3 regions of the Sulfitobacter sp. 1A13679 genome follow, and region 3 is predicted to be linked to each of the others. Evidence: riboswitches for the same ligand, from Rfam matches in the RefSeq annotation. Region 3 holds a riboswitch; each other region holds the start of a gene.
The links. A riboswitch is a leader RNA that binds a small molecule or an ion and turns the genes downstream of it on or off. The one in region 3 is predicted to bind thiamine pyrophosphate.

Region 1 (7,244 bases), on a different contig from region 3:
ATAATGGAATTTTATGGCCCAGAATGGGGCGCTAAATCGACCAACGCAAATTGACCATCCTCACTGATGATCGAGGTTCAGATATTTTGATCGGGTCGACAAAATATTGACATGAAATCACATTAGGAAAGGCTCTACCGCGCAACACAATCAGGGCTTGAATGATGCGAATTAAAAGAACTTTCCTCACCGGCCTGCTTGCCTTGCTACTTGCAGCTCCAACCTTGGGCTACGCGCAGGACATCCTAACTGTTACGACGCCGGATAGAACGGAGAGCTTCACGCTCGAAGAAATCCTCGCGATGCCGCAGACGACCGTTGTGACGAAAAATGACTACGTTGACGAAGCGACCACCTTTCAAGGACCGGCCCTGCGATCAGTTCTTGAAGGGATGGATGTTGCGCGAGGTGCGACCCTGAAAATGGTCGCGCTCAACGATTTCTCATCGAAAGTGCCAGCTGCGGACGCGTTTGAGTATGACGTCATTCTGGCGGTCTTATTGAACGGTGAGACAATGTCAGTTCGTGACAAGGGACCGATTTGGGTTATCTACCCGATGGACGGCAATCCGGAACTTCATGACGAGATCTACAATGATAGGTTGGTATGGCAGCTCAAGAGCATCTCCGTCGACTAATTCCTTACAGGAAATTTATCCGCGGCCTGCTCCTGCTATTGTTTATCGGCGCAGTGATTTTTGGGATTATCGTGCTTTCCAAGCTGGACGACGGAGTCCAGAATATTCAAACTGCTGAGCAGAGTGACCCTCTGTGGGTTGCCTCGCAATTGCAGTTTGAATTGCTACGACTCGAGAATGCCCTCGGCGAGTATGCTCTCGGGTATAAGTCAGCGGTCGATGTGGCCATGCGATTTGACATCGCCTGGAGCCGGATTAATATCCTTCAGAAGGGAGAGCTTCCGAAGCTTATCGCAACCTTCCAAATCAATGCCGACGTGGTGCCGGAGCTTGAGGCAACCTTCAAGCGTCTGGAGCCTGCGATCAAAGATCTCAACACCGATCGTCTTACTGGCGAAGAACGCAGCGAAAGAGCGGAAAGTATTCTCCTTGCACTGGAAGGCTTTGATCTCTCTATCCGGGAATTTTTACTAACCGTCGCGCAAGAAAAATCCGAAGCCATGGCGGAGTTTAGGGCGGCTCTCCTCACTCTGTCTCATACCGTGGCCTATCTCAGCGCCACCATTCTGGGGCTTCTGGGGATCTTCATTCTTTTACTCATGCTGGAGTTAAGAACCGCCGAGCATGCTGAACAAGAGATGCGCCATCTTGCTGAGGAAGCTTCATCCGCTGCCCGCATGAAAATGAATTTCATGAGCATCGTCAGTCACGAGCTAAGGACGCCTCTGACCTCCATCATCGGTGGCCTGGCTTTATTGAAAAGCCGAGTTGCAGATACGATGAAGGATGAAGCCGCGCTCAAGCTACTTGATGTCGCATCTCGCAATGGAGATCGGCTCTTGGCGCTGGTCAATGACATTTTGGACGCGCAGGCTTTGACAGAGGGTAAAGTGAAAGTGGAACGCAAACCTGTCGATCTCAATACAGTCGTGTCTTCAGCTGTCGAAGGGTGCCAAGCTTACGGTGACAAACACAACGTCAGCTATCGCGTGAACACACCGGACGAGGAGATGAAAGCTCTGACGGACAGCGCCCGCGTCAGTCAGATTCTGGCCAATCTGATTTCAAACGCTACAAAGTTTACGTCTTCAGGCGATGTCGTGGAAATAAACCTGAAAAAAATTGACCAGAAGGTGCGGATAGAGGTCACCGACCATGGCATAGGAATACCGATAGACCGACAAAATGCGATCTTTACCCCCTTTCACCAGGTCAATCCGGGCACCACGGGCACCACTCAGAGCAGCGGCCTGGGTTTGAGCATCACAAAGCAGTTGATTGATTTGCTGGGCGGAAAGATCGAGTTCAAGTCGGTTGAAGGAAAGGGCTCAACCTTTTGGATTGAGTTCGATCTCCTACCCGAAAACTCCTAAACCCAAGCAAAAGCATGATCTGAAGGCGTCACTTCGCCTTACCTCGCGCCTCCCGGTGAGCGTGGGAAGCTGCGGTTCGCTTGTGCCGCCTCGGCTTCCTGGTCCTCGACTGATTCGGCTATATCCTCTTCGCACAGACCGGCGGCCAGCTGCTGTACTACCTCGTCAGTCGTCTTTACGAGCGCACGTCCATCATCGTGACGAACCTCGACTTCGCTGAGTGGCCATCGGTCTTCGGAGACGCCAAGATGACGAAAGCGCTACTCGATCGCCATAAAGCCCCAATCTCTGCATCGAAACGGCCTACGCCCAGATCAATGGACCAGTAACCTCGGGCCCGTTAACGTGACAACACCCTGGCAATTCGTGTAAGTTTTCCCCGATCGCGCGGCGGGGCGAGCACACGAGTTCCGCGCCGCGTGACAAGCGTAATCTGTGACCGTGAATCCGCCGCCCTTGTCCCAAGCTTGATAACCTGCTGTTCAACCGCTGCGCTTTCGCACCAAGGCGCCAACATACCGCCCGCAAAGCGCGCAAGGCTGCGCGACCCCCGATTGTCGCCGAGCTCAAAAACCGCACGTCTGCTCCATGTCGCGCCAGCTCAATGGCAGAGACCAGCCCGGCAAGACTGCCCCGCGGTTATTATCACTCGTCAGACACATCAACCGGCATGTATAGGTTGCCGCCGTTGCGGAACTTTTGAGCCATTGCCTCCATCCCATCTTTGTGCGCTTCGGCCCGGATGTCATGGCTGATCCGCATGGAGCAGAATTTCGGCCCGCACATCGAACAGAAATGTGCCACCTTATGCGCCTCTTTCGGCAGCGTTTGATCATGAAAGTCACGCGCGGTTTCCGGGTCCAGCGAAAGGTTGAATTGATCCTCCCAACGGAACTCAAACCGGGCGCGGGACAAGGCATCGTCGCGCCGTTGTGCACCGGGCAGCCCTTTGGCCAAATCGGCAGCGTGAGCGGCGATTTTGTAGGTGACAACGCCAATTTTGACATCGTCACGGTCTGGCAGGCCAAGATGCTCTTTTGGGGTCACGTAACACAGCATTGCACATCCGAACCAACCAATCATCGCAGCGCCGATACCAGAGGTGATATGATCATACCCCGGCGCAATATCGGTCGTTAGTGGTCCAAGTGTGTAGAACGGCGCCTCGTGGCAGCACTCAAGCTGCTTGTCCATGTTTTCCTTGATCTTGTGCATGGCCACGTGGCCCGGCCCTTCAATCATCACCTGACAATCCTTGGCCCAAGCGACCTTCGTCAACTCGCCCAATGTTTCGAGCTCAGCAAATTGCGCTTCGTCATTGGCGTCTGCAACCGACCCCGGGCGCAGGCCATCGCCAAGACTGAACGATACATCATAGGCGCGGCAGATATCGCAAATCTCGTCGAAATTCTCGTACAGAAAGCTTTCCTTGTGGTGATGCAGGCACCATTTTGCCATGATAGCCCCCCCGCGCGACACAATCCCCGTCACTCGGTTCACCGTCATTGGCACCATATGCAAACGCACGCCCGCATGAATGGTGAAGTAATCCACCCCCTGTTCGGCCTGTTCAATCAATGTGTCGCGGAAGACCTCCCATGTGAGATCCTCGGCAATTCCGTTAACCTTTTCCAGCGCTTGATAAATTGGCACGGTCCCAATGGGCACAGGGCTGTTCCGGATAATCCATTCGCGCGTGTTATGGATGTTGCGACCGGTCGAAAGGTCCATGACCGTATCGGCCCCCCAGCGGATTGCCCAGACAAGCTTGTCCACTTCTTCTTCCATCGAAGATGTGACGGCAGACGTGCCCATATTGGCATTGATCTTCACTAGAAAATTGCGACCGATAATCATCGGTTCAATCTCTGGGTGGTTGATATTGGCGGGAATAATCGCCCGGCCGGCGGCGATTTCACCTCGCACAAACTCGGGCGTTACATAGTCTGGAATGTTTGCGCCAAAGTCATTGCCATCGCGCGGCGCAGATACCGCTTCACGCAACTGGTTTTCGCGAATGGCCACAAACTCCATTTCGGGCGTGACAATACCTGCCCGGGCATAGGCCAGTTGCGTTACCGCCTTGCCCTCTTTTGCACGATAGGGTTGCTGTTGCACCGGAAATTCAGGTGTCAAGCGATCACCCTGCACAAAGCCATTATCAGCGTCCTGCGTGTTCCGCCCCTGATAGGATTCGACGTCGCCGCGTCTGATGATCCAGTTTCGGCGCAAAACGGGCAAGCCATGTCTGATGTCGGTCAGATGGTTTGAATCGGTATATGGACCAGAACTGTCATAGACTGGCAGCGGCGGTTCACCTGCGGTCGGGTGAACCGAAATCTCGCGCAGGGGCACACGAATTTCGGGATATAGACTGCCTTTCACATAGATTTTGCGCGATGCAGGCAATTCACCTGTTGTGACTTTAGGATTCGGAATATTCATGGCGTGCTCCTCAAGTTGATAACTCAAAAAGACACAGACGATTTTTGGCTTGGAAACGGGCGCATGCCCCTGTCTGGCCACGCACCCAGTTCGGGAGGGGCGACCAATGCTTCCTACGCCAGTATCAACTGGGTCAGGTTCAAAGGGTCGCGACACTACAGCCTTGCTGTCAGTCGCCTCTCAGTCCCTCAGTTGGGACTCCCCTGCGTAAGATGTACGTATCTAATAGATTTCAGAAGAGCAAGGGCAGCCGATAAGGTACCGTCAGTGGCGAAGCCATTGCTGAAGGCATTTGATTGGCCGATATCCGCTCCGATCTTTGGTACTTTTACGGATGGTTGGCGTCGTGGGGCGCCTCTGACGGGCGGCCGAAGTGTGTTGTCACGTTAACTCGCCGAGTTTGCAAGCTCTCGCTTTCGGAAAGGCAAATGGCTGTTCTCTGCGCGGTTATTCAGCCCCTTGATCAACGTTCGGCATGCCACCTTGAAATGTCGGCGAGTTAACGTGACAATAGTTCCGGGATCTGGTGGATCGAATTGACGATGAATGAGGTGTCCTTAGATTTTGTAGATACTTACTTGGCAATTTGGGAACCGAGTAGAAGCGCGGATTCAGCCGCACAATCGGTTTAGGACGAGTTCAAGCGGAACTATGTAGCGCAGGTTTTTCATCCTAGCGACGGTCAGCTAGATGGCCGAGCGGCTCGGGTCGCGCCCTTTACGGTACCGGGATCGGCGATGATCGAAGCTAAAATAAAAGGCGGGCTCGAAAGCCCGCCTTCTGCGTTACTTGATGTGAAGTCTTATTCCCAGCCAACCGTGTCAAAGATTTTCTGCGCGGTGCCGATGTTCTCGGCCACGTCCGACAGGTTCACCTCGTCGGCTTTGAACTCACCCAACTGCTTTACGCTATCAGCCAGTTCAACGCCTTCCACCGTCGGGAACTCATCGTTACCGGCCGAGAAATAGACCTGCGCCTGATCAGAGGCGAGATACTCAAGGAACTTCACAGCATTCTCACGGTTCGGCGCGTTCTTGGCCACGCCGCCGCCGGAGAGGTTCATATGCGCGCCGTTGCCTTCTTGGTCCGGCCAGATCAGGCCGATCTTGTCGATATCGGCACTCACGCCGTCCACATCGGTGCGGATCGCGCGGGCGAAATAGTAGCTGTTGGATACCGCGATGTCGCATTCACCCGAGACGATGCCGCGCAGCTGGTCGGTGTCACCGCCCTGCGGTGCGCGCGCCATGTTGTCGACCACGCCCTGTGCCCATTCGGTCGCGGCTTCTTCACCCTCGTGCGTCACGATGGCAGCCAACAGAGTCTGGTTGTAGGTGTTGGTCGAGGACCGGATGCAGACCTGACCTTTGTAGGCAGGATCGGCGAGGTCCATGTAAGTCGCGGGTGGGGTGTCCAGCGTCTCTTTGTTAAAGAAGATGATCCGCGCGCGCTGCGACAGGCCGAACCACTGGTTGTCGTCGTCTTGCAGATTGCCGGGAATGCGCTCTTCAAGCGTGTCGCTCTCCACCGCTTGCAGCAGGCCCATGTCTTTGGCGCGCTTGAGGCGGCTGGTGTCGACGGTCAGCAGCAAGTCGGCGGGGGAGTTGGCACCCTCGGCTTCCATACGGGCCAGCAGTTCGTCGGCCTTGCCTTCGATGCGGTTAATGGTGATGCCAGTTGCTTCGGTAAAGTCGGAGTAAAGGCGCTCATCGGTGTCATAGTGACGGGCGGAGTAGAGGTTCAACTCGCCATCGGCCAGCGCGGGTAGTGCCAGCGACATCAGCGCGGCGGCGGCAGTCGATGTTTTGCAGAAGGTCATATCAGGGTCCTGTTCCAGTTTGGAGTAACTTGACTGAAACAGTAAGAAACAGATTTTAGACGCCCCTGCAACCAATTCCGATAAAATCGGTCAGAAGGTCCGGCACCATTTCCCGACGCAGACCATCAGCCATTGAGCGCACCGAGAGGCCGGGCTATGAGGGCGGAACAAACATCTCGACTTGTCTGGCTGCGCAATAGGACATTCCGTGGCTGCCTAGAAGGTAGCTCCGGAAGAAGGTCGAGATGCTCTTCACGCATCTCAAGCGCACCCTCGGCCTCGGAAGGCTCTGATTACGTGGCCCATGCGGTGCAAATGACGAATTCCTGCTCGCCGCAACCGCCCAAAATCTCCGGAAATTGGTCAAGATCTTTCCTGCACCGCAGCAAACGCGAAAAGCCCTACAGGAAAGGCGCTCGCGCCGCACGTTGCAAGATTTGGCGCAGATGAGTGTCTTTCTCCCAAGGCCGGTGCAGGACGATCATTACGATGGCATTGATCTCCTGCCATTCTGCAAGCAGGGATCGAAGATCATCGATCCCTTCAGCCCCTGACGCTCCGATGGCAATGACCGCTGCCGAAACTCCGCCATAACCTCAGTCTCAAGAGGTGCGCGATTCGAAAACTTGAAGCCTGCCCAGCAAATTAGACGGGATGACGCCGTCTTTTGGCATAAGATGAATAGGCTGCGGCTTTTAGGCAGACGTCAGTGTTGTCACCAAAGCGTTTCGCTTGCCCATTCTTGGCTTCCTGTTCAAAGTGGCCGGTGGCGGGAAATAAGGATATGCCACACATGCAAAACGAAGAGAGGTCGGAACCCCGCGACAGCGATCCCTATCAACTTGCCTGCCTTGCCGCAGGAGTTGGTGTCTGGGACTGGGATCTTCGGTCGGACGAGATCTATTTTTCTTCTCTTGCGCGAGAGATTCAGGGTCTTTCGCAAGATGAGCCAGCAACTTTCGCCACAGT
Region 2 (7,244 bases), on a different contig from region 3:
GCGCTGGTTCCTGCACGGGATGTTCGCCTGATGCCGCAGCAGGAGGGACATAAGCGCCGCACCTTGGGCGAGGACGGTTTCGCCGCCCCCGCCCGCGCAGAATATGTGGAGTTCGGGCTGGCCAGTTGCTTTTCCTTCCTGCGCGCCGCCTCGGACGCCGTCGATCTGGTCGAGACGGCGCATCACCACGGCTACGACAGTCTCGGCATCGCGGATCACAACACGCTGGCGGGCGTGGTGCGGCTGCATGTAGAGGCCGAAAAGGCGCATATCCGCCCCCTGATCGGCGCGCGTCTGGTGCTGCTCTGCGGGACCGAGATCCTCGCCTACCCGCAGGACCGCGCCGCCTATGCGCGGCTCTCGACGCTTCTGTCGGCGGGCAAGATGCAATCGGTCGACGGCGAATGGCAGCAAAAGGGCGAGACCCATCTGACGCTGGAAATGCTAGCGCAACACGCCGAAGGGCTGCATCTGATCGTCATGCCGCCCGAAAACCTCGACGTCTTTGCCGCCGGCCTGCCGCGGCTGGTCAAGGCCCTGCCTGACATGCGCCATGTGGGCGCGAGCTTCCTCTACCGCGGCGATGATCGGGCGCGGATCAACCGGCTGGATGCACTGGCCCGCGCCCATGGGCTGAAGCTTCTCGCCACCAACGACGTGCTCTACCATGCCCGCCACCGGCGGCCCTTGCAGGACGTGATGGTGGCGATCCGCGAGGGCGTGATCGTGCCCAAGGCGGGCTACCTGCTGGCCGCCAATGCCGAGCGGCATCTGAAATCGCCCGAGGCGATGATGCGCCTCTTCGCCGACTGGCCCCATGCCATCGCCGAGACGCGCCGCCTTGCCGACCGGATCGAATTTCGCCTCACCGATCTGGCCTATGAATACCCGCATGAGATCGTCCCCGAGGGCCGCAGCCCGATGGAGGAACTGGCCCGCCTGACATGGGAAGGCGCCGCCCGGCGCTACCCCGAAGGCGTGCCCGAAGCGGTGAAAAAGACCATCGAGAAGGAATTCGCCCTGATCTCCTCCAAGAGGATCGCGCGTTATTTCCTGACCATCTACGACATCGTCCGCTTCGCCCGCGAGGAGGCCGAGCCGCCGATCCTCTGCCAAGGGCGCGGCTCGGCGGCCAATTCCGCCGTCTGTTTCTGCCTCGGCATCACCTCCGTCGATCCGGCGGTGCATGACCTGCTCTTCGAGCGGTTCCTCAGCGAGGAACGCGACGAGCCGCCCGATATCGACGTCGATTTCGAGCATGAGCGGCGCGAGGAAGTCATCCAGTACATGTACGGCAAATACGGCCGCCACCGCGCCGGGCTCTGCGCCACGGTGATCCACTACCGCCCGCGCTCGGCCATCCGCGAGGTCGGCAAGGCGATGGGGCTTTCCGAAGACGTGACCTCGAAACTCGCCGGCACCGTCTGGGGCAGTTTCGAGGGTGAGATGGATGATGCCCGCGCCCGCGAGGCGGGGCTGGACCTGTCGGACCCCTACCTGCGCATGGTGCTGAAACTCGCCTCCCAGATGATCGGCATGCCGCGGCACCTGAGCCAGCACGTCGGCGGCTTCATTCTGACCGAACGCCCCCTGACCGAGATCGTGCCCATCGGCAACGGCGCCATGCCCGAGCGCAGTTTCATCGAATGGGACAAGGACGACATCGACGCTTTGCAGATCTTCAAGGTCGATATCCTCGCGCTCGGCATGCTGACCTGCATCGCCAAGTGCTTCGACCTGATCGAGGCGCATTACGACCGCCCGCTGGAACTGGCCACGGTGCCGGTGGAGGATCACGAGGACGACGCCACGGGGCGACCGACCTACGACATGCTCTGCCGCGGCGACAGCCTTGGTGTCTTTCAGGTGGAAAGCCGCGCGCAGATGGCCATGCTGCCAAAACTGCGCCCCCGCGTCTTCTATGATCTGGTGATCGAAGTCGCCATCGTCCGCCCCGGCCCCATTCAGGGCGACATGGTCCACCCCTACCTGCGCCGCCGTCAGGGGTTGGAGAGCGTCGTCTACCCCGCCCCCGGCCCGGCCTATCCGCAGGACGAGTTGTTCAGCATCCTCAGCCGGACGCTGGGCGTGCCGATCTTTCAGGAACAGGCGATGAAAATCTCCATCGACGCGGCGCGGTTCTCCCCCGCCGAGGCCAACGAGCTGCGCAAGGCCATGGCCACCTTCCGCTCGCGCGGGACGATCGAGAAGCTGCAGGACAAGATGGTGGGCCGCATGACCAAACGCGGCTACGATCCGGTCTTCGCGCAGCGCTGTTTCGACCAGATCAAGGGCTTCGGCGAATACGGCTTTCCCGAGAGCCATGCCGCAAGCTTCGCCAAGCTGGTCTATGTCTCAAGTTGGATGAAATGCCACTACCCGGCGGCCTTTGCCTGCGCGCTCTTGAACTCGCAGCCGATGGGCTTCTACGCGCCGGCGCAGATCGTGCGCGACGCCCGCGAGCATCAGGTCGAGGTGCGCGATGTCGACGTGAACCTCTCGGACTGGAACTGCACGCTGGAGCCTTGTGGGGACGGTTTCGCCCTGCGGCTGGGGCTGCGCATGGTAGACGGGCTGCAGGAAAAGGCCGGCGCGCGGATCATGGACCGGCGCGACGCGCCTTACGCGGATGTCGAAGATCTCAAGACCCGCGCAGGCCTCGATGCCAAGGCGATCCGCCAGCTTGCCGCCGCCGACACGATGCGCAGCATGGGGATCGACCGGCGCCAAGCGCTCTGGCAGGCCCAAGGGCTGCGCGACGCGCCCGCCTTGCCGATCTTCGACCATGTCGAAGCCTCGGCCCGCGGCCCGGAGCCGGAGGTGCATCTGCCGGTGATGCCGAAGGCCGAGCAGGTGGTCGCCGATTACCAGACGCTGCGCCTGTCGCTGAAGGCGCATCCGATGTCCTTCTACCGCGGGAGCCTCGCCGCGCAGGGGTTCTCCTCGGCCCGGGACCTTTCGCGCATGGGCCACGGGCGGCGGGTAAAGCTGGCGGGGCTGGTGCTGGTGCGCCAGAAACCCGGCAGCGCCAAGGGGGTCTGTTTCATCACGCTGGAGGATGAGTTTGGCGTCGCCAACCTCGTGATCTGGCCAAACATGTTCAAGCTCTACCGCCCCACGATCATGTCGTCGCGGCTTCTGGTCGTGGAGGGGCGCGTGCAGACCGACGGGCGGGTGATACACGTGGTGGCCGAGCGGCTTGAGAACCGCTCTGACCGGCTGGCGGCGCTGTCGGAGGCACCGATGCCCGGCATCACGACGCGCGGCGATCACCCGACCCATCCGCTGCCCGGTCAGGTGGCCATGCACGGCCACCCGCGCGATGCCAAGGTGATCCCCAAATCGCGGGATTTTCATTAACAAATCCTCATGCAATGCATGAGATACGCGCCGCAACTAAATGATATAAAACGCAAACCAATAAATAAACGATCCCCTGTTGACCCTATGAACGCCCCTCGCTAGCCTGCCGGAAATCCGTTGGGGTGCCGCAAGGCTGAGAGGTGAAAACCGACCCATCGAACCTGATCCGGGTCGTACCGGCGTAGGGAACGGAAGCAAGCATCAGCCCCATCTGGGCGCTCGTTTACCCCGTATCTCCATGCCCTCGACCCATCTAACGAATGGGGGGCCGAATGGCGTTTCAAGCACTGACGATTGCGGGCTCCGACAGCGGCGGCGGAGCGGGGATTCAGGCCGATCTCAAGACCTTTAGCGCGCTTGGCGTCTATGGGGCCAGCGTGCTCACCGCCGTAACCGCCCAGAACACCCGCGCCGTCACCGCGGTCGCCATGATCGCTCCTGCGATGATCCGCGCGCAGATGGCGGCGGTCTTTGACGATCTGGCCATCGGCGCGGTTAAGATCGGCATGTTGGGCGACCCGGCCACGATCTCCGCCGTGGCCGAGGGGTTGGCAGACTGCCCCGCGCCCGTTGTGCTCGACCCGGTGATGGTGGCGAAATCCGGCGATGCGCTGCTCTCTGCCGAAGCGGTGGAAACCCTGCGCGACCGGATGCTGCCCCGCGCCCATGTGCTGACACCGAACCTGCCCGAGGCCGCACGGCTGCTGGACACAGAAGAAGCCACCGACGAGGCCACCATGCTCGTGCAGGGCCGCGCGCTGCTGTCGCTCGGCCCCCGCGCGGTGCTGATGAAGGGCGGCCATGGCAAGGGCGAGACCTGCGTCGATCTGCTGATTTCCGAGGCCGACACCCTCCGCCTTTCCGCGCCCCGCCAGCAGACGGCGAACACCCACGGCACCGGCTGCACGCTCTCTGCCGCCATTGCCGCCGGTCTGGCGCGGGGCCAGCCGCTGCCGCAGGCGGTGGAGGCCGCCCATAGCTATCTGCAACGCGCCATTGCCGCGGCGGACGCCCTCAACATCGGCCATGGCCACGGGCCGGTCCATCATTTTCACGGCGTTTGGCCCCATGAGTGATGTCACCATCATCGGCGCGGGCGTGGCAGGGCTTTGGGCCGCGCGGGCCTGTCTGGCGCAGGGGCTGCGGGCCCGGCTCGTCGACCGCAAAGGCCCACCCGGGCCGCATGGCTGTTCGTGGTGGGCGGGCGGCATGCTCGCCCCCTTTTGCGAAGGCGCGCTGAGCGAGCCTGCTGTGGTGACCCATGGGCGGCGTGCCGCGGCGCTATGGGGGGAGATCACGGAAGTCACCCATCGGGGCACGCTGGTCCTCGCCCCCGAGCGGGACCGCGCGGAATTGCAGCGTTTCGCCGCCCGCACCGAAGGCCACAGCGACTGCGACGCCGAAGCCATCGCGGCCTGTGAGCCGGACCTCGCCGGGCGCCATCGCCGCGGGTTGTTCTTTGCCGAGGAAGCGCATCTGAACCCGCGCCAAGCGCTGCAAGACCTGACCCATGCGCTGGCCGCCGAGGGCGTGACGGTTGAGACCACGGCCCTCACCCCTTCGGAGGTCACAGGCCCGGTGATCGACTGCCGCGGCATGGTGGCCCGCGACGCTCTGCCCGGTTTGCGTGCCGTGCGCGGCGAGATGATCCTGCTGCGCGCCCCTGATGTCACCCTCACCCGCCCGATCCGCCTGCTGCACCCGCGCCACCCGCTTTACGTCGTGCCGCGCGGGCAAGGCATCTACATGCTGGGCGCGACCCAGATCGAAAGCGCCAGCCGCAGCGGCATGACCGCCCGCTCGGCGCTGGAACTGCTCTCAGCCGCCTATGCGCTCGACCCGCGCTTTGCCGAGGGCGAGATCATCGAGATGGGCGCCGACCTGCGCCCGGCTTTCGCCGACAACCTGCCCGGCATCGTACAGCGCGGGGCGGTGCTGCATCTGAACGGATTGTTCCGGCACGGCTTTCTCATGGCGCCCGCCTTGGCCGAACAGGCCGCGGGCTTTCTGGCAACAGCGACAACGGGGGATTTATTCCGTGAAGATTGAAGTGAACGGCGAGACGCGTGAGGTCGCGGCCTCCCAGCTTGACGCGGCATTGGCAGAGCTGGGCTGGGGCGAGGCAAAAGTCGCCACCGCCCTCAACGGCAGTTTCGTTCCCGCAGGCGCGCGGGGCGAGACCATGCTGAGCGACGGCGACCGGCTCGAAGTGCTCAGCGCCATGCAGGGGGGCTGAGTGATGCGCGATTTCTACGGCACCACCCTGCCCCTGCCGCTGATGCTGGGCACCGCGCGCTACCCCTCGCCCGCGGTGATGGAGGCCGCCTTTCGCCAAAGCGCCGCGCCGGTCGCCACGGTTTCGCTGCGCCGCGAACAAGGCGCGGGACAGGCGTTTTGGGACATGGTGCGCGGCTTGGGCGTGCATCTGCTGCCCAACACCGCCGGCTGCCATTCGGCGCGCGAGGCGATCACCACGGCGCAGATGGCGCGGGAGTATTTCGGCACCAATTGGATCAAGCTCGAGGTCATCGGCCATGCCGACACGCTGCAACCTGACCCCTTCGGGCTGGTCGAGGCTGCCGAGGCGCTCTGCGCCGATGGGTTCGAGGTCTTCCCCTATACCACCGAGGATCAGGTGCTGGCCGCGCGGCTGGTCGATGCGGGCTGCCGGGTGCTGATGCCATGGGGCGCGCCGATTGGCTCGGGGCTGGGGCTGAACAACCTGCACGGGCTGCGCAGCCTGCGGGCGGCCTTTCCCGATGTGGCGATGGTGATCGATGCAGGTCTCGGCCTGCCCAGCCATGCGGCACAGGCGTTGGAGATGGGGTTCGACGCGGTACTGCTGAACACCGCCGTGGCCGAGGCCGCAGACCCCGCCGCCATGGCCGAAGCCTTTGCACTGGCCTGCCGCGCGGGCGCGCTTGCCGCCGCCTCCGGCCCCATGGGCCAGCGCGACATGGCCGTGCCCTCCACCCCCGTGATCGGAAAGGCTTGGCTATGAGCTTGCCGCGTTTCTACCCCGTCTTCGATAGTGCCGCATGGGTCGCGCGGGCCGTGCCCCTGGGCGTGAAGCTGGTGCAACTGCGCGTCAAGGACGCGCCCGAAGAGGTGCTGCGGGCCGAGATCATCACCGCGCTCAACCTCTGCCGCCAGCACGGCGCACTGCTGGTGGTGAATGACCACTGGCAACTGGCGATTGAACTGGGGGCCGATTGGCTGCATCTGGGGCAAGAGGATTTGGACAGTGCCGACATCCCCGCGATCCGCGCCGCCGGGCTGAAACTGGGCCTGTCGACCCATGACCATGCCGAGCTTGACCGCGCGCTGGCCCTCGCCCCCGATTACATCGCCCTCGGCCCCGTCTATCCGACCATTCTGAAAAAGCTGAAATGGACCGAACAGGGCCTCGACCGTTTGACGGAATGGAAGGCGCGGATCGGGGATATCCCGCTTTGCGCCATTGGCGGCATGTCTGTCGCCCGCGCGCCGGGGGCCTTTGCCGCCGGGGCCGATACGGTGGCGGCGGTCACGGATATCACGCTGAACGCAGACCCCGAAGCGCGGATGCGCGAATGGCTCGAGGTGACGGCATGAGCCGCTATGTCCGCCAGACGGTTCTGCCGCAGGTCGGTGCCGAGGGGCAAGCGCGGCTCAAGGCGGCGCATGTGCTGGTCGTCGGGGCCGGAGCGCTGGCGATGCCTGTGCTGCAATATCTTGTCGGGGCCGGTGTCGGGCGGATCACATTGGTGGACGGCGATCAGGTGGCCTTGAGCAATCTGCACCGCCAACCGCTCTACCGGATGGACGGTATCGGCAGGCCCAAGGTTCGTGCCGCCGCCGAGGCGATGGCGGCGCTGAACCCCGAGGTGACGCTTATCCCG
Region 3 (7,244 bases):
TACATCTGCAAGGGCAGCGTCGCACGTTCCTGATCGGCGAAAAGCGCGATCACGCCGAGATCCCCCACCGACAGCGCCCCCGTCAGCCCGGCGGCAAAGCCCAATTGCGGGCGCAGACGCGGCAGGACCAGCAGCCGCCACAGCGCCCAACCTGTCATGCCGAGGGTTTGGGTCAGGGGGCCATAATCCTGCAAGGTCTCGCGCAGGCGCGGCACCAGAATGCGCAGCACGAAGGGCAGCGCCATCAGCGCGTTGACCAAGGCGGTGACCGGCAGGCTCAGCCGTGCCGGGTCGAGCACAGGGTTGATCAGGATGAACCACCCCGTGCCAATCATCAGCGGAGAGGCCGCAAGCCCCATCAGGCCAATCGCCTCCACCCCGCCGCGCCGCCGGGTGGCGATCCAGCCTGCCATCGGCAGCGCCAGCAGGGCCAGCACCGCCACACTCAACCCCGCCACCAGAATGCTATTCCCGGTGGCCTGCCAGACCGAGGCAGGCAGTTCCGCGATCCCCGCCAGCCCGCGCAGCACCACGGCGCCCAGCGGCAGCAGCAAAAACAGCGCGGCGAGCGCGATCACCAACCCGTCCAACGCCCGCTGCACGCCCCCCCGCGCATCCCAGCGGCGCAGGGGGCGGTCCAACCCGCCGCCCAAGCTGATCGGCGGGATCAGCCAAAGCGCCGCCACCGCCGCTGCGCCAGCCAGAACAAGCTGCACCACGGACAGAAGCGCGGCACGCCCCAGATCAAAGTCAAACCGAAAGGCCTGATAGATCGCCAATTCAATCGTCGTCGCCCGCGGCCCACCGCCCAGCGTCAGCGCCACGGCGAAACTGGTCAGGCAAATCACGAAAATCAGCGCCGCCACGCCGGGCAGCACCTGCCGCAGCATCGGCCATTCCAGCGCCAGAAACAACGCACGCGGCGTCATCTGCAGCTGCCCAGCAAGCCGAAACCGCTCAGAAGGGATGCTCTGCCAGCCTTGCAGCAAAAGCCGCGTCGCCAGCGGCAGGTTAAAGAAGACATGCGCCAGAACCACGCCATGCAGCCCGTAGATCGACACCGGCGGCAGGCCCAGAGCCGCGCCAAATTGGTTCAGTACCCCCGACCGGCCAAAGACCGTCAGCAGCCCCAGCACCGCCACGATCACCGGCAGAATGAAGGGCGCGCCCAGCAGCGTGATCAGCGCGCCGCGCCCCCAAAACCGCCGCCGCGCCAGTGCCCGCGCCACCGGCACGGCCAGCAGCACCGAAAGCACCGCCGACCAAACCGCCTGTGTCGCGGTAAACCGCACCGCCGCCCAATCCGCCGGGCCAAGCCCTGCGCCCACATCCGCCGCCGCGAAGACGGCGACCAAAGCGGCAAGGATCAGCCCCGCCACCAGCGCGGCGGCGAAAAGCCCCGTTTTGCCGCTTAACGCGACAGCGCGGTCAGCCATTCGTCCAAAGCCTCCTCCCGGAGCGCGGGGACCTCGCCGTTCGGCACCAACAGCGCCTTGTCGGGCTGGATCATGCCCTCGAACCCTGCGGGCAGCCCGCCTTCGGGCGTGACCGCGGGATACATCCAGTTGGTCGTCGGCAGCACCGATTGCGCGGCATCAGAGACGAGGTATTGCAAGAACCGATCCGCCAGTTCCGGCTGATCCGACCCGGCAAGCTTCCCCGCCACTTCGATCTGCATGTAATGGCCCTCGTCGAACAGCGCCGCGGTCTTGCTGTCGTCCTCCTCCGCGATCAGGTGATAGGCCGGAGAGGTGGTGTAGCTCAGCACCATGTCAGCCTCGCCTTCGAGGAAGAGGCCGTAGGCTTCGGACCACCCTTTGGTCACGGTCACGACATTGTCGGCCAGCCCCGCCCAAACCTCCGGCGCGGCGTCTCCATAGGCCGCTTTGACCCACATCAGCAGCCCCAAGCCGGGCGTCGAAGAGCGCGGGTCTTGGATCACGATTTTCAGATCGCTTTCGGCCAGCGCTTTGAAATTACCCGGCGCGCCCAGATCGGTGCCGTGGACAAAGGCGAAGTAGCCCCAGTCATAGGGCACGAAGACCTCGTCTTCCCAAGTGATCGGCAGGTCATAGTCGGCCTGCAAACCGCTCGGCGCGAACAGATCGGTCTCTTTCGCGGCGGCGACGAGGCTGGTGTCCAGTCCCAGCACGATATCCGCGTCAGACCGCGCGCCTTCCAGCTTGAGCCGCGCCAGCAAGGCCGCACCGTCGCCCATGCCGACGAATTTCAGATCGCAGCCGCAGTCGGCCTCGAACCCCTCTTCGATGGCCGGGCCCGGCCCCCATTCGGTGACGAAACTGTCGTAGGTATAGACCGTCAATTCAGGCGTCTCGGCCCATGCGGCTGATGCGCCCATGACGCCCGCAGCAAGTGTAAGATACTTCATCGCATCCTCCTTTTGCGGCGAAAGGTAAAAGGTGGATGTCTGTCCTGACCTTCCCTCCGCCGGTGTTAACCGGTTCAGGTTCAACGGGTCCGCACAGCATGCACATCTCAGCCCAAAGGCCCCCCGAGGTAGCGTCAGGGGTAGATCGGACCTGCACAATTGGCAAGGCAAATCCCCTTGAGGCAGGGCGCTGCCCCGGCTAAGGGTTTGACAACAGGAGGTCCGCCCATGTCGATCAACAGCTTTGGCCATCTTTACCGGGTCACCACATGGGGCGAGAGCCACGGGCCCGCCCTTGGGGCGACCATCGACGGCTGCCCACCCGGCGTGCCGATTGACGAAGGCATGATCCAGCAGTGGCTCGACAAGCGCAAACCGGGCCAGAACAAATACACCACGCAGCGGCGTGAGGCGGATGAGGTCCGGATCCTGTCGGGCACCTTCGAAGGGGTCACCACCGGCACGCCCGTGCAGCTGATGATCGAGAACACCGATCAACGCTCCAAAGACTACGGCGACATCAAGGACAAGTTCCGCCCCGGCCACGCCGACATCACCTATTTCCAGAAATACGGCATCCGCGACTATCGCGGGGGTGGCCGTTCCTCGGCCCGGGAGACCGCCGCGCGGGTGGCGGCGGGCGGTCTGGCGCGTGAGGCGATCAAGGCGCTGGCGCCGGAGCTTCAGATCACCAGCTACATGGTGCAGATGGGGCCGCATAAGATCGACCGCGATGCCTTTGACTGGGACCAGATCGACCAAAACCCCTTTTGGGTGCCGGATGCCAAAGCAGCGGCGGACTGGGCCGACTACCTCGACGGGCTGCGCAAATCGGGCAGCAGCGTCGGCGCGATCATCGAGGTGACGGCGCGCGGCGTGCCCGCGGGCCTCGGCGCGCCGGTCTATGGTAAGCTCGACACCGATCTGGCCGCCGCGATGATGAGCATCAATGCCGTCAAAGGTGTGGAGATCGGCGAGGGCATGTCGGCGGCGATGCTGACGGGCGAATTGAACGCCGATGAGATCACCATGGGGCCCGATGGGCCGGAATATTCCTCGAACCATGCGGGCGGCATCTTGGGCGGGATCAGCACCGGGCAGGATGTGGTGCTGCGTTTCGCGGTGAAGCCGACCTCCAGCATCCTGACCACGCGGCGCACGATCACGAAACAGGGCGAAGAGACCGAGATCATCACCAAGGGCCGCCACGATCCCTGCGTCGGCATCCGCGCAGTGCCGGTGGGCGAGGCGATGATGGCCTGCGTGCTGCTGGATCACCTGCTGCTGCATCGCGGACAGATTGGCCAGAACCGCGGCATAATTGGCCCCGAGGCGTGAGGATCAAAGCATGAAAGTCGATGATTTCTCCGCCCGCCCCGCCCTTGGTGTCGGACTGAAAATCACGGCGATCCTGCTTTTCACCTGCATGTCCGCGATCATCAAATCGCTGGCCGATGAGGTTCCCGCCGGGGAGTCGGTCTTTTTCCGGTCTTTCTTTGCCATTCCAGTGATCCTGATCTGGCTGGCGCAGCGCGGCAAACTGAAAAGCGGGCTAAAGACGCAAAACCCGATGGGCCATGTCTGGCGCGGGCTCTTCGGCACCACGGCGATGGGGCTGACCTTTACCGGCCTCGGCCTGCTGCCCCTGCCCGAGGTCACGGCCATCGGCTTTGCCACACCGATTTTCACCGTCATCCTCGCTGCCGTGTTGCTGGGCGAGAAAATCCGGCTGATCCGCGTGAGTGCCGTGGCGATTGGGCTGGTGGGCGTAATGATCATCCTCTGGCCGCGCTTCACCAGCATCGGCACGATGGAGCAGACGGCCACCATCGGCGCGCTGCTGATCCTGATGGCGACCATGGTGCGCAGCCTTGTGCAGATCCACATTCGCCAGTTGGTGCAAAGCGAAGACACCGCAGCCATCGTGTTCTATTTCTCGGCCACCGCGTCGATTCTGGCGCTTTTCACCCTGCCCTTCGGCTGGGTCATGCCCGATCTGCAAACCTTTGGTCTTCTGGTTCTCGCCGGGTTGATCGGCGGGGTGGCGCAGATCCTGATCACCTCGGCTTACCGCTTCGGCTCGGCCTCAATGCTCGCACCCTATGATTACACCTCGATGCTTTTCGCCATTTTGCTGGGCTATGTCTTCTTTGCCGAACTGCCCACGATGATGATGCTGGCGGGCGCGGCGCTGGTGATCAGCGCAGGCGCGCTGGTGATCTGGCGTGAGCGGCAGTTGGGGATGGAGCGCGGCAAGGCGCGGTCTGTCACCGATCCCAAGGCGTGATCGAATGCGGGCTTTCGCCTGACCGGTCCTCTCCCTATGGTGCCCCGAAACCGGATAGAGGAGATGACCGATGAGCGACGCGGATCCGAAAGATCACAAGGAAAAGATGCAGCAGCGTCAGGCCGAACAGCGCGCCAAGGTGGCCGAGTTGCAAGACCCGGACAAGGGTCTGGTGCTGGTCCATACCGGCCCGGGCAAGGGCAAATCCTCTTCCGCCTTCGGCGTCGTGGTGCGCGCGCTTGGCTGGAAGCAGCGCGTCGGCGTGGTACAGTTCATCAAGGGCAAATGGAAAACCGGCGAACGATTGTTCTTTGAACGGCTGGATGAGGTGACATGGCACACGATGGGCGAAGGGTTCACTTGGGACACCCAAGACCGCAACCGCGACATCGCCGCCGCCGAGGCCGCATTCGGCAAGGCGCGCGAGATGATGGAGAGCGGCGACTATGACCTTGTGGTGATGGATGAGATCAACATCGCCATCCGCTATGAATACCTCAAGATCGAAGATGTGATCGCCGGGCTCGACGCCCGCGACAAGCGCACCGCCGTGGTGCTGACAGGCCGCGACGCCCGGCCCGAGCTTTGCGACTATGCCGATCTGGTGACCGAAATGTCCGAGGTTAAACACCCGTTCAAAGCGGGCATCAAAGCACAGCGCGGCGTCGACTACTGAAACGAAAAGGATCGCCCGCATCCGGGCGATCCTCTCACTGTGCCAAGCGGAGGGCGCTTAGATCGCCGCCCCTTTAGGGTCGAGCGTCACCGAATAAAGCTCCGTATCGGCACGGTCCATCAGGCGCACTTTCATCTGCTGGGTCTTGGCGTCGATATCGACCAACCCAAAGAATTGCAGACCAGCAGAAGGCGGCAGGTTCACCTGACCCTCTTCCGGTGCTTTGACGTATTTCAACTCGGGGCCAAAGGTACCGTCCAACTCGTTCGGACCAAAGGTGCCCGCGTGCAGCGGGCCCGAGACGAACTCCCAAAACGGGTCAAAGTCCTGAAACTGCGCCTTGTCGGGATTGTAGTAATGCGCGGCGGTGTAATGCACATCCGCCGTGAACCAGACCACGTTGTCGACCTGCGCGGTCTTGATGAAACGCAGCAGCCCTGCAATCTCTTGCTCGCGGCCCTTGGTGGCACCATTGTCGCCATTGGCAACCGCCTCGGCCCCGCCGCCGACGACCAGACCGATGGGCATGTCGCAGGCGATGACCTTCCACGTGGCCGCCGAATTGGTCAGCTCCCGCTTGAGCCATGCCATCTGCTCGGCCCCGAGGATATCGGTGGCCTGCGACATCTCGGTCTGCATGTTCTCGCTGTTCGGCCCCCGGTAGCTGCGCAGGTCGAGGAAGAAGACATCCAGCATCGGACCGTAGTTGATCTTGCGATAGACCCGGCCCGGCTCGGCAGGAGTGATGCGCAGCGGGGTCATCTCATGGAAGGCCTGCGAAGCGCGCGCGGCGAGGACATGGATCGACTTCTCGCTATAGCGGTCGTCTTCCATCAGGCTGCGCGAGGAGGACCAGTTGTTCACGACTTCATGGTCGTCCCATTGCATGAAGGTCGGCACATGGGCGTTCATCTCACGCACATGGGCGTCCATCAGGTTGTATTTCCACTGGCCGCGGTATTCGTCCAGCGTCTCGGCCACCTTGCGCTTCTCGTCGATGATGGTGGTGTTCTTCCACATCGCGCCATCGTCAAGCTGCACCTCATCCTCAAGCGGGCCATCGGCATAGATGGTGTCACCGGAATGCAGGAAGAAGTCGGGGCGGTGTTTGGCCATGGTCGCATAGGTGCGCATGCCCTCATCGTCGATGCCCCAGCCCTGACCGGCGGTGTCACCGGACCAAGCAAAGCGCACGTCGCGGCGCGCGGTGGGCGCGGTGCGGAACTGGCCGATGATCGGCTCGGAGGTGGCGTTGATGTCGCTCAGATCGGCGGCGGTGAAGCGGTAAAAGATATCCTGATCCGAGGGCAGCCCTTCGACCAGACGTTTCACCGCCAGATCGTGGTTCGGCAACGCATTCATCGGCGCAAGCTGGCGCGCGTTGGCAAAGCTTTCGGTGGTGGAGATTTCGACCTGCACCCGTGCCGGGCGGTCGGTACGGGTCCAGATCATGCCGGACTGCGTGTCGACATCGCCCGATTGCACCCCATGGGTAAACACCGGGCGCGAGGCCGCACGGCTGAGGCTGGGCATGGCAAGGCTTGCGGCAAAGGCGGTGGAGCCCGCCAGCACAGCACGGCGGGTCGGGCGGATCAGTTTGGTCATCTTGAGCTTCCTCTGAGGGTGGCGATGGCAGCACAGAACCCCCGGCGCGTGACAGATGGCCGACGAATGCGTGACTCTTTGGCAAAGCTTTGGTGACAGGGCGGTGACGTGTTACCAAAATCGACCCTCTAATTTCATTCCGTAACATTTTTATTGAACCGAATCGCCCCGATGTGTAGATTGCGGTGCAACAACAGGAGACCCCCATGCAGGCATTCATCTGCGACGCGCAGCGCACCCCCATTGGCCGTTACGGCGGCGCCCTCTCTTCGGTTCGCGCCGATGAT

Region 1: another riboswitch for thiamine pyrophosphate. It lies ahead of thiC (phosphomethylpyrimidine synthase ThiC); the one in region 3 lies ahead of thiB (thiamine ABC transporter substrate binding subunit).
Region 2: another riboswitch for thiamine pyrophosphate. It lies ahead of thiD (bifunctional hydroxymethylpyrimidine kinase/phosphomethylpyrimidine kinase); the one in region 3 lies ahead of thiB (thiamine ABC transporter substrate binding subunit).

The regions. Positions count from the first base shown of each region.
Region 1 covers NZ_JBIFFO010000032.1:326-7,569, reverse strand. Annotated here, with positions in the region: gene ACGYLA_RS18385 (molybdopterin-dependent oxidoreductase) at 162-638, shown strand; gene ACGYLA_RS18380 (sensor histidine kinase KdpD) at 608-2,011, shown strand; partial or broken gene ACGYLA_RS18375 (ATP-binding protein) at 2,083-2,283, shown strand; gene thiC (phosphomethylpyrimidine synthase ThiC) at 2,657-4,456, opposite strand; TPP riboswitch at 4,550-4,671, opposite strand; gene ACGYLA_RS18365 (Fe(3+) ABC transporter substrate-binding protein) at 5,259-6,275, opposite strand; partial or broken gene ACGYLA_RS18360 (IS5/IS1182 family transposase) at 6,506-6,661, shown strand; partial or broken gene ACGYLA_RS18355 (PAS domain S-box protein) at 7,069-7,244, shown strand, end outside.
Region 2 covers NZ_JBIFFO010000015.1:99,966-107,209, reverse strand. Annotated here, with positions in the region: gene ACGYLA_RS13140 (error-prone DNA polymerase) at 31-3,360, shown strand; TPP riboswitch at 3,472-3,568, shown strand; gene thiD (bifunctional hydroxymethylpyrimidine kinase/phosphomethylpyrimidine kinase) at 3,636-4,439, shown strand; gene ACGYLA_RS13130 (FAD-dependent oxidoreductase) at 4,432-5,412, shown strand; gene thiS (sulfur carrier protein ThiS) at 5,402-5,599, shown strand; gene ACGYLA_RS13120 (thiazole synthase) at 5,603-6,364, shown strand; gene ACGYLA_RS13115 (thiamine phosphate synthase) at 6,361-6,957, shown strand; gene ACGYLA_RS13110 (ThiF family adenylyltransferase) at 6,954-7,244, shown strand, end outside.
Region 3 covers NZ_JBIFFO010000003.1:177,967-185,210, reverse strand. Annotated here, with positions in the region: gene ACGYLA_RS04055 (thiamine/thiamine pyrophosphate ABC transporter permease ThiP) at 1-1,436, opposite strand, end outside; gene thiB (thiamine ABC transporter substrate binding subunit) at 1,412-2,389, opposite strand; TPP riboswitch at 2,424-2,525, opposite strand; gene aroC (chorismate synthase) at 2,618-3,727, shown strand; gene ACGYLA_RS04040 (DMT family transporter) at 3,738-4,676, shown strand; gene cobO (cob(I)yrinic acid a,c-diamide adenosyltransferase) at 4,747-5,352, shown strand; gene ACGYLA_RS04030 (alkaline phosphatase D family protein) at 5,410-6,957, opposite strand; gene pcaF (3-oxoadipyl-CoA thiolase) at 7,164-7,244, shown strand, end outside.